3 regions of the Ensifer sp. Root423 genome follow, and region 3 is predicted to be linked to each of the others. Evidence: riboswitches for the same ligand, from Rfam matches in the RefSeq annotation. Region 3 holds a riboswitch; each other region holds the start of a gene.
The links. Region 3 has a riboswitch for cobalamin ahead of bluB (5,6-dimethylbenzimidazole synthase). Riboswitches for the same ligand answer to the same signal wherever they lie in the genome.
Positions count from the first base shown of each region.

Region 1: it holds a riboswitch for cobalamin, as region 3 does, so the genes downstream of both, ASD01_RS02650 (DUF1636 family protein) here and bluB (5,6-dimethylbenzimidazole synthase) in region 3, are expected to answer to the same signal.
Region 2: it holds a riboswitch for cobalamin, as region 3 does, so the genes downstream of both, nrdH (glutaredoxin-like protein NrdH) here and bluB (5,6-dimethylbenzimidazole synthase) in region 3, are expected to answer to the same signal.

Region 1 is NZ_LMEG01000001.1:526,434-529,699, forward strand. It holds gene aspT (aspartate-alanine antiporter) at 1-220, opposite strand, end outside; gene ASD01_RS02645 (RidA family protein) at 702-1,178, shown strand; cobalamin riboswitch at 1,356-1,571, shown strand; gene ASD01_RS02650 (DUF1636 family protein) at 1,677-2,090, shown strand; gene ASD01_RS02655 (ABC transporter ATP-binding protein) at 2,113-2,916, shown strand; gene ASD01_RS02660 (ABC transporter substrate-binding protein) at 2,913-3,266, shown strand, end outside.
Region 2 is NZ_LMEG01000043.1:127,396-130,661, reverse strand. It holds gene ASD01_RS25955 (LysR substrate-binding domain-containing protein) at 1-517, opposite strand, end outside; gene ASD01_RS25950 (hypothetical protein) at 662-961, shown strand; cobalamin riboswitch at 1,216-1,441, shown strand; gene nrdH (glutaredoxin-like protein NrdH) at 1,829-2,050, shown strand; gene nrdI (class Ib ribonucleoside-diphosphate reductase assembly flavoprotein NrdI) at 2,063-2,479, shown strand; gene nrdE (class 1b ribonucleoside-diphosphate reductase subunit alpha) at 2,449-3,266, shown strand, end outside.
Region 3 is NZ_LMEG01000001.1:759,979-763,244, reverse strand. It holds gene ASD01_RS03795 (DUF2865 domain-containing protein) at 1-651, shown strand, start outside; gene bluB (5,6-dimethylbenzimidazole synthase) at 664-1,359, opposite strand; cobalamin riboswitch at 1,405-1,616, opposite strand; gene ASD01_RS03785 (SDR family oxidoreductase) at 1,714-2,526, opposite strand; gene ASD01_RS03780 (phytanoyl-CoA dioxygenase family protein) at 2,615-3,266, opposite strand, start outside.

The sequences.
Region 1 (3,266 bases), 230 kb from region 3:
CGAAGAGGAAAATCAAAAACAGGGTGGATTTCAGGTCGCCGGAAACCTGGATACCCAGCTGTCCGATGAGAACGCCCGCAAGCAGCGTGGCGGTGACATTTCCAAGGTTGAACCCCGCGACCTTGATCGGACCGATGAGGAAGCCGATGCCGAGGGCGAGGAAGACGGCGACAGGCGGATAGGTCCGAAGCGTGTCGACGAAGAAATCAATGGGATTCACTGATGCTATTCCCTTCTGAAAGTTGAGTTGCCGTCACTTCATTTCGGGATCTGCGCGGCTAAGTTGAGCTTGTTTCCGAGGCTTGTCGATGCCCAATCTTAATCCCGGCAATTGTCGCTTCGGTTGTCGAAATTCTCAACGGGCATAGGGTTACGTGAGCGTAACGTATGTTACATTTCAGCGTTTTTACTTGGGGTTGGGGATCGAGGCCGCCGCGATGTGTCGGTCGCATTCGATCGCAAGACCGCGGCACTGGCCCGGATCGCGATGGCACTTCAACTCTGGTGTTGTAATTCGTAACGTTATCTCCCAACGTGAGGCATGAGGCGTTTTCTCTTGGTTATGCTTGGAAAAGTTGCTGGGCACGGAACGGCGCGTCTTGCTGCTTGCGATAGGGGCGGCAGAATTTCGTGGGCTTGAGAAAAAAGCGGTGTCGTCTCCGCAAGGCGGCCGGTTCGTAAGGTGACGAGGAGGGGAAGCAATGATGGACGAGGTTATCCGAAGGCTCGGCGCACTTGGCGTTCAGCTCCCGACGCCGCCGAGGCCGCTCGGCGCCTATCGCGCGGTGATCGAGGCGGGTGAGATGCTTCATGTTTCGATGCAGGGGCCATTGCTGGACGGGCGCTTCGTGCATACGGGGCTGCTCGGGCGCGATGTGACCATCGACGAGGGGCGCAAGGCCGCAGAGTTGGCAGTGCTCAACGCGCTGGCGCAGATCCATGAGCATCTCGGCCGTTTCGAGCGTATTCGCCAGATCGTCCGGCTGGAGGGACATGTCGCCTGCACTGAGGATTTCCTGGAGCACCCGAAGGTACTCGACGGTGCTTCCGAGCTTCTGGCGGCCGCCTTTGGCGAAAGGGCTGGCCATGTTCGCTCCGTCTGCGGCGTGCGCAACCTGCCGGGCAACGCCTCTGTCGCGGTGACGCTGACGGCCGAACTCTTGCCGCCGGAGTTCTGAGGTAGCACGGCACGTCTTTTAGCGTGGTCGCTATCGCGGGCGTCGGATTGTGTCCGGCGCCCAATTTTCGACTTGCGCTACGTAATGTTATTTTATAACAAATCTCGCATGACGAAACGCCGCATGTTGATAGATCCCTCCCGCCTGTGTCGTGCGGTTGTCTCATCCGCCGATTCATGCGAGGAAGGCGTTGATGGTGCTGCGTCCGCGACAATGCGGAAGCGGCTGAAAAGGGAACACGGAACGGACGACCCTGATGGGGCCGAGACCGTGGCTGCCCCCGCAACTGTGAGCGGAAAGCGCATTCACACCATGTCACTGGTCGAAGACCGGGAAGACGTGGATGCGCCACGACCCGCGAGCCAGGAGACCTGCCATCGAACCGATCAACCACAACGGACGGGGTGTTCCGATGGAAAAGAACTGGCTTTCATACGACGGTTTTCCGTCCTCTTGCCGTTTCGCCATCTCTTGCCGTCAGTCCGGCGGAGGGCAGGAATGGCTGAGCCGAATTTCCGACAGCACAAGATAACGGTCTGCACCGATTGCCGCTTCACCGGCGGCCCATGCGTGCCCGGTGCCGAGCTGATCAAGCGGCTCAACCTGAGCATCGCAGCGCTCGGCGCACCGCTCGATCGCGATTTCTCGATCGCCGGAACGGTCTGCATGGCGGCCTGCACGCGGCCCTGCACCATCGCCTTCCAGGCGACGGGGAAGGCGACCTATCTCTTCGGCGACGTCTCGCCGGAAGAGGACATCGACGATCTCGTGCGCTTTGCCACAACCTATGCCGAGCGTGGCGATGGCATGACGCGGGCGGCGGAACGGCCGCGCGGGCTGAAAGGCAAGACGCTTGCCCGCATTCCCGCGGCGATGCTCGTCTCCGAAGATCTCGGCGGGCACTTCCAATGAGGTCGCGCAGAGGAACGAACCCATGAGCTGCAACGCAACGGGTGCAGCCCTCACGGTCGAGGGCCTTCGCTGGGGGCCGCGTTCGGGCCTGACGCTGGTCAACGACATCGGCTTTGCGATCGCGGCCGGCAGCCGGCTTGCGATCCTCGGGCCGAATGGCGCCGGCAAGACCTCGCTTCTGCGCTGCCTCTACCGGGCGGTGCAGCCGAATGCCGGCCGTGTTTCGGTCGATGGCGTCGATCTCTGGTCGATCTCGGCCCGCGAGGCGGCAAGGACAATCGCCGTCGTCTTGCAGGAGATGCCCGGCGATTTTCCCTTCAGCGTGCGCGACGTCGTGATGATGGGACGCATTCCGCGGCGGGAGGGCTTGAGCGGCTGGAACGATTTCGACCGCGAGCGGGTGCAGCACGCGCTCGCGCATCTCGATCTCGCCCATCTTGCCGGTCGCCAGTTCTCGACGCTTTCGGGCGGTGAGAAGCAGCGGGTGCTGATCGCCCGCGCGCTGGCACAGGAACCGCGCATCATCATCCTCGACGAGCCGACGAACCATCTCGACATCCGCCACCAGCTCGAAATCCTCGAGCTCTTGCAAACGCTGAAACTGACAATCGTCTCGACGCTGCACGACATCAACCTCGCCGCCGAGTTTGCGACAGATGTCGCGATCTTGACCGCCGGGCGGCTGACGGCCTTCGGCCCGCCCGAAGAGGTGCTCAGCCCCAGCGAGCTTTCGGCCGCCTTCGGCGTCACCGCCACCGTTCACAATGCCGCTGCCGGCGGCGCCCGCTTTTCCTTTTCACTTCCTCGACAGGGATCGATTTCATGAAGATCAATATTGCCCCATTTTCCCTTCTTTTCGTGCTTGCCGCCGCCACGCCGGCGCTCGCCTATCCGGTCACCGTCAAGAGCTGCAACCGCGAGGTGACCTTCGACGCGGCGCCGAAGCGGGCGATCGCCAACGACGTCAACCTGGTGGAGATGATGCTGGCGCTGAGGCTCCAGGACCGCATGGTCGGCTATACCGGCGTTTCCGGCTGGAAGACGCTGGACGAGAAGCTGCGCGAAGGCGTCAAGGAACTGCCGGAGCTTTCGGAGAAATATCCGACCAAGGAAGTGCTGCTCAACGCCGATGCCGATTTCCTCTTTGCCGGCTGGAACTACGGCATGAAGGTCGGC
Region 2 (3,266 bases), on a different contig from region 3:
CCTTGAGCTGGTGCTTCTCCAGGAAGGAGGGCGTGCAGACAGGCACGTAATCGAGCGGAAACAAAGGAAAGACATCGTTGCCCGGCCAGTCGCCGGCGCCGCTGCGCACCGCGAGATCGACGGCGTCGCGCTTGAAGTCGACCAGCTCGGTCGACATGTGCACCCTGATGCTGATATTGGGATGCGCGGTCTGAAACGAGGCGAGGCGCTGGCCGAGCCAGCTCGAAACGACGGTCGGGAGCACGGAGATGTGCAGGTGATGCTCGGTCTTGTCGGCGATCTCCGAGAAGGCTGCCCCTAAGAGATCGATCGCTTCGGTCACCTTCGGCGCCAACTGCCGCCCGGCGCCAGTCAATCGCATCTCGCGCGGAAGCCGGACGAACAGCGGCGCGCCGATGCGATCTTCCAACAGCCGGATCTGATAGCTGACGGCCGCCTGCGTCATGCTGAGCTCTTCGGCGGCGCGGGTGAAACTCAGGTGCCTGGCGGCGGCCTCAAAAGCGCGCACCGCACTCATGGGAGGAATCTTGCTCATGGAACTGAGATAAGCATTCTTTATGCCAGCATGCGAGAAATCGCTTTGCGCGAAACGGCAAAAACCCTCACTTTTTTCGCGAACACACGACCTCTTAGAGAAGTGAGGATAGCAATGCTTAGCGCAATGCGATCAACGATTTACTATGTTCTGAACTGGGCCGATAAGACCCTCAGCCCCTCCGTTGCCATCGATACCTTCAACGAGTTCCAGCTCCGGGATATCGGCTTGACGCGGGACCAGGAGCACATTCGCCCGCGCATCGGCGATACAGCCGATCCGTGGCACTGGCCCGAGGAAGAGGCCTCATCCGTGCCGCAAACCTCGGCAGGCTGCAAGGGCGCGAGCAAGCCACGGGCCATGGCGGTCTCGCCGCGTGCGCAACCCGGCGAAAACAAGGACGTCAGCATCCTGCTTTGCGATTGAGCGAGTGCCGAGACGCGACGGGCCTGGATCGCCTAGTGCAGCATCCGGCCCGCGTGATGGCTCCATCGAAATTTCTCCCCAAAACCCTGCGAGCGCTGCGGCGCTTGTTGCCGTTTCGGCGGCGAGACGAAGCCCCCGACGGAGAGCCGTTTCAAAGCGCCGTTTACTCTCCGTTATCCACACTGCAAAAGAAAAGACCCTCCGCACGGGCCGTCCGGCACCTCACACCTATTGACGTAGATTTGCGATGAACTACTATATCTAGTGTTCGAGGTTCTTCCGATTCGCAAGGATTGGGAGCTAAGACGGGAATACGGTGCGCCGGCGGGTTTCCGCTGAGGCTATGCCGTAGCTGCCCCCGCAACTGTAGACGGCGAGCGACTGTCCGGATTTGGACCACTGAGGCATGAGGCCTCGGGAAGGTCGGGATGGCAGCTTTGACCCGTAAGCCAGGAGACCTGCCTCGATCACCAAACGTCCACGGGCGGGGTGTCCGGAGGGGTTGAGTGCGTGGCAGGATGAGCCTGCCCGATCATCTCGACGTCTCCCCGGCAGCCCGTCGAAAGCTTCGGGGTGAAGTCATGCCAGTTTCTTCCAGTTCAGATCCACCTTCTGCGGACGGGTGCGCGTTGTTGCGCGCCTGATTGAAAGGCCGCGCCTTGAAAACCCGCATCCGCGGAATTCCTGAGCGCCCGACCAAAACGAGCCGGCCCGGTTGCGTAACCGACCTTGGGCCAGCTTGACGACGTCAACTCCGGTCGAGTCGACCGGGGAGCGATGTTTCGTGTCCAATCGCCAACACCACGGTTCGCGTTCGCGCGATCCGACGACTTTTTGCGCCCATTTGCCAGACCCTACGAGGAACCCATGTCGATCACCGTCTACAGCAAACCAGCCTGCGTCCAATGCACCGCCACAACCCGTGCGCTCGACCGCCAAGGCATCGATTATCGCATCGTCGATATCTCCGAGGATTCCGATGCATTCGCGCTGGTGCAGGGTCTTGGCTATCGGCAGGTCCCGGTCGTCGTCGCCGGCGAGCGGCATTGGGCGGGTTTCCGCCCGGACATGATCAGCGCGCTTTCCTGAAGGACGCGGGCGATGGGCCTGATCGTCTATTTTTCCAGTCGCTCGGAAAACACCCATCGCTTCGTCGAAAAGCTCGGCCTTCGCGCCGCCCGCATACCGCTCAGGGAAAGTATGGACGCACTTACGGTCGCAGAGCCCTATGTGCTGATCGTGCCGACCTATTGCGGCGACGATGGCCGCGGGGCGGTGCCGAAGCAGGTCATCCGCTTCTTGAACGACGCGGGCAACCGCTCTCACATCCGCGGCGTGATCGCAGCGGGCAACAGCAATTTCGGCGCGACCTACGGGATCGCCGGCGACGTGATTTCGGCCAAGTGCCGGGTACCCTATCTCTACCGGTTCGAGCTGCTCGGGACCGACGAGGACGTCGCCAATGTCAAAAACGGGATGGAACGATTTTGGACGTCACGACACTCGAACGCCCCTTGAAGGCGACGGAAGCAGCGCTCGACTATCATGCGCTGAACGCAATGCTGAACCTCTATGACGAAGAGGGACGGATCCAGCTCGACAAGGACCGGCAGGCGGCGAAACAGTACTTCCTCCAGGACGTCAACCAGAACACGGTGTTCTTCCATAACCTCCGGGAAAAACTCGATTATCTGGTGACCGAGGGCTATTACGAGCAGGAAGTGCTGGACCAGTATTCCTTCAACTTCGTGCGCGATCTCTACGATCATGCCTATTCAAAGAAGTTCCGCTTTCCGACCTTCCTCGGGGCGTTCAAATACTACACGTCCTATACGCTGAAGACCTTCGACGGAAAGCGCTACCTGGAACGCTACGAAGACCGTGTCTGCATGGTGGCGATGGCCTTGGCGCGCGGCAACGAGGGGCTTGCCCGCGATCTCGTCGACGAGATCATCTCCGGCCGCTTCCAGCCGGCAACGCCGACTTTCCTCAACGCCGGCAAGAAGAGCCGCGGCGAGCTCGTCTCCTGCTTTCTGCTCCGGATCGAGGACAACATGGAGAGTATCGGCCGCGCCATCAATTCGGCGCTGCAGCTTTCCAAGCGCGGTGGCGGCGTGGCGCTGTCGCTCACCAACATCCGCGAGATGGGCGCGCCGATCAAGCAGATCGAGAACCAGTCATCCGGCGTCATCCCGGTCATGAAGCTGCTCGAAGACAGTTTCTCTTACGCCAACCAACTCGGCGCGCGCCAGGGAGCCGGTGCTGTCTACCTGCACGCCCACCACCCCGACATCATGCGCTTCCT
Region 3 (3,266 bases):
AGCGTGGAACCGGACGTGCCGGAAAGCCACCGCAACATCGTTGCCGACCTGCCGCCGGAAGACGCCTACGGCCCGATGCTCGGCCGAGGCGAAGACGGCTACGCACCGCAGGAGCGCTACTATAGCGGCACGCTCAGAACCATGTGCGTGCGTACCTGCGACGGCGCCTTTTTCCCGGTTTCTTCAGATGCGACGCCGGCCGATTTCCCGCGCGACGAGCAGGCCTGTCGGGCGCGCTGTCCGGGGGCTGAGACCGAGCTCTATTTTCACGACCTCAACACGGAAGAGAGCGACAAGATGGTCTCGGCCGTGACCGGCCGTCCCTATACCGAAATGCCCAACGCCTTTGCCTATCGCACCCGCGCTGTCGGAAAACCCGGCCAGTGCGGCTGCCAGATACCGCAGACCGCCTCGACCACACCGAAGGCAAACGGAACGAAGATCGGTGACGACCAGTCGTCGATCATCGTCATCGAGACCAAGAAGCCGGAAGCGGCGAGCAATACCGCCAAGGCGCCGGCCGAAGAGCGGCCTTATGATCCGTCGAAGAACAAGGTTCGCGTCGTCGGCCCGACCTACCTGCCGCAGGAAGAAACCGCCATCGACCTCAAGCATCCGAAGGGACCGGCCTATCAGCCGGTCCAGAATTGATCGGACGAGGCCTTACGCCTTCTCCTTGCTGCGTCCCCATCCGTCTTCGAAAACCAGCTCGTCGAGCGGCAGGCGCTGGCGCCAGCCCTTCACAGCGAGTTCCGGCTGCTGATAGAGGCGATCGACATAGCCGAGGCAGAGCCAGGCAACGATCTCGATATGATCTGGGATGCCGAGAATCGCCTTGATCTCGGCCTCGTGGAAAATGCTCACCCAGCCGACGCCCACCCCTTCGGCCCGCGCAGCAAGCCAGAGGTTTTGCACGGCGCAGACGGTGGAATAGACGTCCATCTGCGGATTGTGGGTGCGCCCGAGTACGACGGCACCGCCGCGCGTGCGGTCGCAGGTGACACAGATGCTGAGCGGCGCCTTGCGGATGCCTTCCAGCTTCAGCGCACGGTACTTGGCCTGTTGTTCCGCCTCGAACATCAGCGCGGCCTCGTCATTGGCGCGGCGAAACGCATGCCAGACGCGCTCACGCGTTTCTTCCGCCCGCACCAGCACGAAGTTCCACGGCTGCATGAAGCCCACGGACGGGGCGCTGTGCGCAGCGGCCAGCAGGCGCCCGATCAGATCTTCCGGCAATGGCGCGGGCAGGAATTCATCGCGCACGTCGCGACGTGTCTCGATGGCACGGTAGACGGCCTCCCGCTCTGGCAACGAAAAGGCGCCGGCAGCCGCAAGGCCGCCCTTCGGTTCAGTCAGCATCGTTCGATCCCCAACAATGCGAAACCTCCCGCCGTCCACGCGGGGTTCGGTCTATCTCGCCAGGCCGGTCTTCTGACTTCGGTTCAACCGATCACCTCGCCTTCCCAGATCGATTGAAGATCCAGTGGCAAAACCTTGAATCAATTCAAGGCTCTCTTAGACGCGATCGTCCCCGTCACAGCGTTGGGCACGTTCCGGAATGACACCGGATTCCCGATTCTCCCGCTTTCGCGGGCACCTGACGACGGCACTAAGTGCACAGCCGTTTGAGAAAGACAAGCGGCGCCAACCCGGTCGAGACATGGCGCGCCACTTTCCGCCGGCTACTGTCGAGCTTAGTCGTTTGCCTCCGCCTCAAAGCGGAGCGACCGGATGCGGCGAGCCGTCATAGGCGCCCCAGACCGACTGATCGAAGCAAATCACCGATCCGGTCATCAGCCCGGACTCGGCCGACGACAGATAGGCGCAGGCCCGCGCCACTTCGGCCGGATCGACGAGCCGACCGAAAGGCTGGCCGGCCGCCGCCTTTTCAAGCCAATCGGCAGCCGCGCCATGAAACTCGCGCTGGATGCGGTCTTCGCCTTCGGACGCCATCCAGCCGATATTCAGGCCGTTGACGCGAATGCGGTTGCGAAGAAGCGCATAAGCCGTGTTTTTGGTCAGCGTTTCGAGGGCGCCTTTCGACGAACAATAGGCGGCAATGAACGGCTGGCCGGCCATCGCCGACATCGAGCCGATGTTGACGATCGTGCCCTCGGTCTTCTCCCGCCGCATGATCTTCACCGCCTCCTGCATCAGGAAGAACGGCGCGCGCACATTGATCGCGAACATGCGGTCGAAGAGTTCGGGCGTGGTGTCGAGGATCGTGCCACGGTCGGTGATAGCTGCGGCGTTGACCAGCGCATCGACCCGGCCGAATTCCGCGTCGCAAGCGGCGACCACCTTGCGGGCGTCCTCTACTTTTTCAAGATCGGCCTCGACATAGACGACTTTCGCGCCGCTTGCCTTGCCGATCTGCTCGGCCTTCGCCCGCCCCTTGGCGGCGTTGCGGCCGCAGATGACGATGCCTTCAGCGCCGCGCTCGGCGAAAAGGCCAGCAATCGTCGCGCCCAGTCCCTGCGTACCACCGGTGACGATGGCGATCTTGCCTTGCAATTGTCCACTCATCGAATTCCTCCCTTGGAAATGATCGTTTGAAACGGCTGCGGCTCCCGGCTGAAACACACCGGGAGCCTGTCAAATTGTAACTCGCTCGTCAGCTCAGCTTGCGCTTCGCCTGCGCCTCCAGCACCGAGAGAAACTCTTGTTCGCCCGTCCCCGCAGTGAGAGCCTCGCGCATCAACTGCGCCTGCGTCTTCGGCGCCAACCCGCCGAGTGGCGGATCCCGGTCGAGATTGGTGGGGAACGAATAGCCCTCGGCACAGGAGGAGATCGCGTTGGCCGCTTCCGCCTGCGTCAGCGTCCCGCCCGCCAGCAAGGCCCGCAAGGCCGGATAGAGCGTCGCGCTCATGGTCAGTCGGTCAACGGTTTCCATTGCGCGACCGAAGGCCGAAGACACCTGCAGCAGGTTGGCCACGCGGCGGATATCCCGGGAGCGGTTGGTGCCGGCGGCATGGAAGAGCGCCGGGTTGAAGAAGACAACGTCGCCCTTTTCGAGCGGAAGCTGCACATGGTGTGCGTCGAAATAGGCGCGGAATTCCGGCCGGTTGAGCGCCAGATAGCCCGGCACATAGGTTTGGCTATAGGGCAAGAACAGCGTCGGTCCGCTTTCGAGCGGCATGTCGCGATGGGCAACCGCCCCCTGCAGCGTCAGCACCGGTGAAAGCCTGTGCACATGCGCCGGATACTGCTCGATCACGGCCGCGGTCTGGAAGCCGAGGTGATAATCCCGGTGCGCCGATTGCGCC